Regions from separate parts of the Neptunomonas sp. ABH4_499 genome, predicted to be linked through region 2. Evidence: riboswitches for the same ligand, from Rfam matches in the RefSeq annotation. Region 2 holds a riboswitch; the other holds the start of a gene.
What was found. A riboswitch is a leader RNA that binds a small molecule or an ion and turns the genes downstream of it on or off. The one in region 2 is predicted to bind thiamine pyrophosphate.
Positions count from the first base shown of each region.

Region 1: another riboswitch for thiamine pyrophosphate. It lies ahead of thiD (bifunctional hydroxymethylpyrimidine kinase/phosphomethylpyrimidine kinase); the one in region 2 lies ahead of ACXAF9_RS17675 (TonB-dependent receptor).

Region 1 is NZ_JBSWXK010000026.1:4,058-7,712, reverse strand. Features, by position in the region: gene ACXAF9_RS17475 (glycosyltransferase family protein) at 1-993, shown strand, start outside; TPP riboswitch at 1,489-1,582, shown strand; gene thiD (bifunctional hydroxymethylpyrimidine kinase/phosphomethylpyrimidine kinase) at 1,571-2,413, shown strand; gene thiC (phosphomethylpyrimidine synthase ThiC) at 2,432-3,655, shown strand, end outside.
Region 2 is NZ_JBSWXK010000027.1:1,388-5,042, reverse strand. Features, by position in the region: gene ACXAF9_RS17685 (DNA-3-methyladenine glycosylase I) at 1-506, shown strand, start outside; gene ACXAF9_RS17680 (SecY-interacting protein Syd) at 503-1,096, opposite strand; TPP riboswitch at 1,193-1,294, shown strand; gene ACXAF9_RS17675 (TonB-dependent receptor) at 1,390-3,483, shown strand; gene tenA (thiaminase II) at 3,561-3,655, shown strand, end outside.

The sequences.
Region 1 (3,655 bases), on a different contig from region 2:
ACCGGAAATGGACACATTACCCGCGCTCGTGTGATGGCGCCGGCCCTGAAAGCGGCAGGCATCGAAGTGGATTATCTGTTCAGTGGACGACCTAAAGAAGCGCTCTTTGATATGGAGTGCTTTGGCGACTACCAAGTCTTTCGTGGTATGACCTTCCATATGGGCGACGGCGCCAAGGTTCGTCCATGGACGACACTGATGAACAATAGCCTGACTCAGCTGATTAAAGACGCTCGCGCTCTGGATCTGGATGGCTATGATCTAGTTTTAACCGATTTTGAGCCTGTTACCGCTTGGGCGGCCAAATTTAAAAAGGTCAAAGCTGTTGGATTAGCGCATCAATATGCGTTTAAGCATAAACTGCCAGACAAAGGACTTTCTTTGCTACTGCGCCCTGGTGTGTCGATCTTCGCGCCTGTGAATGTTCCCATTGGTGTGCATTGGGATCACTTTAACCGAGATATCATCCCGCCTTTGATTTCGCCGCCGCGCTTTGAACGCTCCATCGAGGATAAACAGATCTTAGTGTATCTGCCATTTGAACGAGCTGAGACGCTCACGCGGTGGTTTTCTGGGTTTCCGGATTACACATTTCACGTATTTGCAAAGTGCGATGCCCCTTATCAGGTAGAAAATGTGCAGTTTAATCCGCTCTCGCGTGATCAATTTGAACAATGCTTAGCACGTTGTGATGGCGTGATATCCAACTGCGGGTTTGGCTTGGCCAGCGAGGCGATGCAGTACGGGAAGCGGTTCTTGACCAAACCGATGAAAGGCCAGTCCGAGCAGCGCTCGAATGCGATTTTGCTAGAGTCACTTGAGCGAGCTACCGTCATCGATGAGTGGAATCGGGCGCACGTTTCGGATTGGTTAGCAACACCCCATCCCGAACCCATGTCATTTGCTGGTGTTGCTGATCACATAGCCGCTTGGATCGCCTCTGGTGCGACCTTGCCGGTCAGCTCTGTCATTCAGCGTTGCTGGATGCGTTAGTCGGTCTTTCGCTATTTACCCTTCTAAATCCATGTATTACTGAACTTAAGAGTGCTGTTCTGAAAGCATCAGAGCTGTGCTTTGATATGAGTTCGTAAGCGCGGGCAGTGTTGAGATCAATTAAGAGTAAAGATGTGAAAGGTGATTAAGCCGAACGGCGTTTTGAACCCCAGAAAGACAGAAGGCTCCGCAAATCCTTTGCAGAGCCTTCATTTTGGCTTCCATTTTCCATGCGGTACAGGTTAAACCTGGTGCTTCCTTGCGTACATCCTTGTGTCCTTTCCGCTTGTCGAGGCCATCCTTACATTCGTTCCATGAACAGGAGATCCACGGTTGTTATTATGGCGATCGGTGATTTTTAAGATATAGGAAAAAGTCCTATTTTTAGTAGGAATACTTGAATGTGTATTCAAAAGGTATCTTTTTCGTTAATGAGGGCGGCAAAACACGAAAAACAGGTGTCTAGACACTATCAAGGAATCACCGTACACTGATCTTATCTTGACGGGGTGCCAGATGGTCTGGCTGAGATGATACCCGTGAACCTGATCCAGCTCGTACTGGCGTAGGAATCGAGATGACATATCAATCAGAACACTCGTGTATCCAAAATGCACTGACCATTGCAGGTTCCGACAGCGGTGGTGGTGCGGGCATTCAAGCCGACCTCAAAACCTTTTCCGCCTGTGGCGTGTTTGGCACTTCTGTCATTACAGCCATCACGGCTCAGAACACTCACTCTGTTACTGCTATTCACCCTGTACCTTCGGATGTGATCACAGCTCAAATCGAAGCGGTATTATCGGACATCCGCATTAGCGCGATCAAAGTCGGCATGCTTGGCGATGCGTCCACCATCGAAACCGTGGCATCTGCGCTTAAAGCGAATGTTTATGATGGCCCGCTCGTTGTCGATCCGGTCATGGTGTCGAAAAGCGGCGATCGATTGCTCAAAGCAGAAGCCATTCATGCTTTGCAGTCGGTTTTGATACCGCAAGCAACCTTGATTACACCGAACCTGCCGGAAGCAGTGGAGCTGTTAGGTGTGCCTGAGCCCAATAGCGAGCAAGCGATGCAAGCCATGCTGCCCATGTTATTGGAGCTTGGCTCGCAATGGGTGTTGCTCAAAGGCGGTCATCTAAACGGCGACTCATCGGTCGATTTGCTCAGCGATGGCCGCACGACGCTGCGGTTTCCAACTCAACGTATACCCACCAAGAATACTCATGGTACCGGGTGTACGCTCTCTTCTGCCATCGCCTCGGGGCTTGCTAAAGGGCTGGATATGCCCGATGCCGTTTCACAAGCAAAAGCGTTTGTGACCGAAGCGATCAAAGCGGCAGACCAATTACAGGTGGGGCAAGGACATGGTCCTTTGCACCACTTCCACGCGTTCTGGAACGCTCAGAATAAACAATAACCAACGCAAGAATCCGTCATGAAAGATAAACGCCATCTCAGCCAGTCTGCCGAAGTGGATCACGCTTCTGTGCAACCGTTTCCTCGTTCTCGCAAAGTGTACATTGAGGGTTCGCGCCCCGATATTCGTGTTCCGATGCGTGAGATCAGCCTAGACGATACACCCACCGCTTTTGGTGGGGAAAAGAACGATCCTCTCTATGTTTACGATACCTCCGGCCCCTACACCGACCCAGAGGCTTCAATCGATATTCGCAAAGGTCTGTCACCTTTGCGACAAAACTGGATTTTAGAGCGAGAGGATACCGAGCAGCTTAATCAACTCAGCTCCGAGTATGGGCGGGTGAGGGAAGCGGATCTTCGCTTAGATCAGCTCCGCTTTGAGCTCACACGTAAACCGCGTCGAGCAAAGCACGGCCACAATGTGACCCAGTTGCACTATGCACGACAAGGTATAGTGACTCCAGAGATGGAATACATCGCCATCCGAGAAAACATGAAGCTTGCGAAAGCCCGCGCCGAAGGGCAAAGCGTGGCTCAACAGCATCCAGGCTTTAGCTTTGGAGCAAACCTGCCGGAGGAGATCACCCCAGAGTTTGTTCGCCAAGAAGTGGCCGAAGGCCGAGCGATCATCCCGGCCAATATCAATCACCCCGAACTTGAGCCTATGATCATTGGTCGCAATTTTTTGGTGAAGATCAATGGCAACATTGGTAACAGCGCATTGACCTCCTCCATTGAAGAGGAAGTTGAAAAAATGACCTGGGGAACGCGCTGGGGTGCTGACACCATCATGGACTTATCTACAGGGCGCAACATACACGAAACACGCGAGTGGATTCTGCGTAACTCACCTGTCCCAATTGGTACGGTGCCTATCTATCAAGCGCTTGAGAAAGTGAAGGGTGTAGCAGAAGACCTCAACTGGGAAGTGTTCCGCGATACACTGATCGAGCAAGCAGAGCAGGGCGTTGATTACTTCACGATTCACGCCGGTGTATTGCTTCGATATGTACCGATGACCGCGAAGCGTATGACGGGTATCGTTTCGCGCGGCGGCTCTATCATGGCGAAGTGGTGTTTAGCTCACCATAAAGAGAACTTCCTATACACGCATTTCGAAGAGATCTGCGAGATTTGTAAAGCCTACGATGTGTCGTTCTCGCTGGGAGATGGTCTTCGTCCGGGGTCGGTTTACGATGCGAATGATGAAGCGCAGTTTGCAGAGCTCGAAACCCTTGGT
Region 2 (3,655 bases):
TTAAGCATTCGGTGGTGGATGCAAAATGGCCCGCATTTGAAAAAGCCTTTTTTGGCTTTGATCCGCACAAAGTGGCGTTGATGAGCGATGAGCAGCTCGAGAACTTGATGGGTAATGATCAGATTATTCGTCACTGGGGCAAAATCAAAGCCACCCGAGCAAATGCCTTTTTCATGGTCGAAACGGCCGAACAACACGGCAGCTTTGCTAAATGGCTTGCGCAGTGGCCGGTGGATGACATCACAGGGCTTTGGGCCTATCTGAAAAAGCATGGGCAGCAACTAGGGGGCAACTCTGGACCTTACTTTTTGCGCATGGTGGGCAAAGATACCTTCGTGATGACCGATGATGTTGTAGCCGCCTTAAAAGCCCAAGGCGTGATCGATAAAAAACCGACCGCCAAACGAGATGTGGCGTTAGTACAGCAGGCGTTTAACCAGTGGCACAAAGAGTCGGGCCGACCCATGTGCCAAATCAGTCGTTTACTCTCATTTTGCGTGGGTTAGCGATCATCGTTTCGTTTGGGCGTTAATGTCGACAGGAAGCTTGCCAAATCATCGGCAATCTTCCTGACCGCTCCTTTTTTGGGGTACTCCAACCAAACCGATCCATCCTCATTACGAATCGATAAAATGCCGTCATCCGGCAGCGTGCAGGCAAAAAAGAAGCTGACCGGCTGCTTGCGCTTCATCTGGCTAAATACGTGTCCTAGTAAGTTCTCTCTTAAACGCTCAAGGTCTGGCTCGCTCCAAGGAAACAGCAAGGTTAAATCCCCATCTGGGGCGCCCATTAATAATGGATCGGACCAGTATTGGCTGTAATAAGCCTGCACGCTTGGGTGGACGGTAAGCTCAAGTGCGCTTCCTAACCGATCGAACAAATCATGCGCCTTATCTTGTTGTACCGGTTGCCATTTGATGGGTTCTCCATCCGGTGCTTCGCCTTGATAACAAGGGGAGGGGAACGCACGGTCCATAATGACCGTAGCGGGCTGCTCAGTGTGCAAGGCATTCCATTGGTTTATAAGACGATTCAACTGTTGGGCGATTGGGCAATCCATAAAAGCTTTACCGGTAAACGATGTGAGAGTGCGCATCTTAACGCAACTTAAAAGCGTGGCGAAATGAACACTGGGTTTCGCTGGTCGATTGGCGTGTGAATCCGTACAATGCGCATCCATTACACGCGTGTGTAATTCGCCTTGGGGTGGCTACGGCCTGAGATCTCAGTGATGAGGGACCCAATGAACCTGATCCAGTTAATACTGGCGTAGGGACAGGCAGAGTAAACGTCGTACCGGATCTGGGGTATTACCCCCCTGCATCTATATGAATGCCCGATGGGTGAGATCTCTCCTGTCCTTTTTATATCGATATAGAAAGGATATCCATGAAACCATTTCGATCCTCTTTACCTTTCCTAAGCGCTTGTGTGCTGACACCTATGGTGCCGCAGTGGGCGTTGGCCGATTCTGTTGATGAGTCCACACTCGATGAGATTGTGGTCAGCGCCGACTTCAGACCGACGTTAGCCAGCGAAACGGCCGTGAGCTTAACGGACATTGATGCGGCAACAATGGACGCACGAGGCGCTGAGCACCTTGAAGATGTGTTGGGGCTTGCGCCCAACGTGAACTTATCCGCCGGTGCATCGCGCGGGCAGTTTTTCCAAATTCGCGGTATGGGCAGTCGCAGTCAATTCAATGCGCCGATCAACCCATCGGTGGGTTTGATCATCGACGGTGTGGATTTTAGCCGTACCGGCGGGGCGGCCACTCTGTTTGATATGGAATCGGTGGAGGTACTCCGTGGTCCGCAGGGGACGCGGTTTGGCTCTAATGGCTTGGCGGGTACGATCAACTTGCAAAGTAAAGCGCCAACCGATCAAATGGAAGCCCATGCGCAATTGGGGTTAGCGGATTACAACACGCGTGATCTGGGTGTCGCCGTTGGTGGCGCGCTGATGGAAGACAAGCTGCTTGGGCGTTTGTCGGTGTTCTCTCATCAGTCCGATGGGTACATGAAGAACGACTATCTCAACCGCCGGAATACTCAAGAGCAAGATGAAACGACGTTGCGTGGCAAGCTACGGTGGTTGGCTTCGGACGATCTGACCATTGATCTCAGTTACCTCTATCTGAACATCGACAACGGTTATGATGCCTTTACGCTCGATAACAGCCGTACCAGCGTTTCGGACGACCCCGGGCAAGATCAGCAGCACACCCATGCGTTGTCGATTAAAAGCCAGTGGGAGGCTGATGAGCGCTTCTTGGTTGAAACCGAATGGACTTACCTAAACAGCGATATCGTCTACTCCTACGACGCGGATTGGGGCTACGCTGGGCAATTCGATGATGCGCTGTATCCGTACGTAGGTACTCAGCGTTTTGATCGCGCCCGAGATAACGCGTCTGCCGAAATCCGCTTGGTGTCTAATCCTGAAGGACGTATCTTTAATCACTCGACAGATTGGGTCGTAGGTATCTACCGCATCAATCAAGATGAGTCGTTTAAAGAAACCTCGGATTATGGCGTGTTTGGTACACCCCCAGTGCTGAGTGGGGATTACCTAACCCAGAACAGCTCTGTGTACGGCCAACTGGATACGCATCTAACCGATAAGCTGACTTTGGTGAGTGGTGCGCGTGTTGAGTACTTTAAAGCCAAGTACGATGACAACACGGCGTTGTCGATCCACACCGATGAAGTCCTCTTTGGCGGCAAGCTTGGCCTGAACTATCAGGTAACGCCAGAGCATCTTCTATTTACCTCCTTGTCACGTGGTTATAAAGCCGGTGGTGTTAACAACACCGCGGCGTTACCGACGGATCAGCGTGATTTCGAGACGGAATACAGTCTAACCTTGGAATTAGGGGCAAAGTTCCGCTGGTTGGATGATCGTTTAACGACTGATCTTACCCTGTTCTATACCCAACGACGTGATGCTCAGGTCAATGAGTATGTGCAAATTGGGCCACAGTTTATCTCCTACACCGACAATGCGGCCAAAGCGACGCACCAAGGGATTGAAGCAAGCTTGGATTGGTTGGTCAGCTACGATGTGCGCTTGATGGCATCGGTTGGTCTGCTAGACGCAGAGTTTGATCGATACGCGCCAAATGGCGAGTCGATGAAAGGACGTGATGTGGCGCATGCGCCTAACTACACCTACAGCGTAGGCTCGGAAGTGTACCTCACCGATGCGTGGACGCTGCGCGCGAACGTAGAAGGTAAGGATGCGTTCTACTTCTCGGATAACCACGATGCGCGCTCTAAGTCCTACGCGACCGTAAATGCCAGTGTACAGTACGTGCAAGGGGAGTGGTCTGTCACGTTGTGGGCGCGCAACTTGTTTGATAAGGATTATTACACCCGTGGTTTCTATTTTGGGAATAACCCAGCCAATGGCTATCAGGATGAGCGCTACGTGCAATACGGCGAGCCTCGGATGGTGGGCCTAACATTGGCGTATGACTACTAAGCAACATACTCAAGAGCGGTTTTAGCCGCTCTTTTTATATCTGGGATTCATCTAAGTTAAGTCTAAGGAGAGAGACAATGCGGTTTATCGACACCTTAAAAACAGCGACGGGCGATTTGTGGGATCAAATCCATACCATGCCATTTAATCGTGAACTCAGCGCAGGCACATT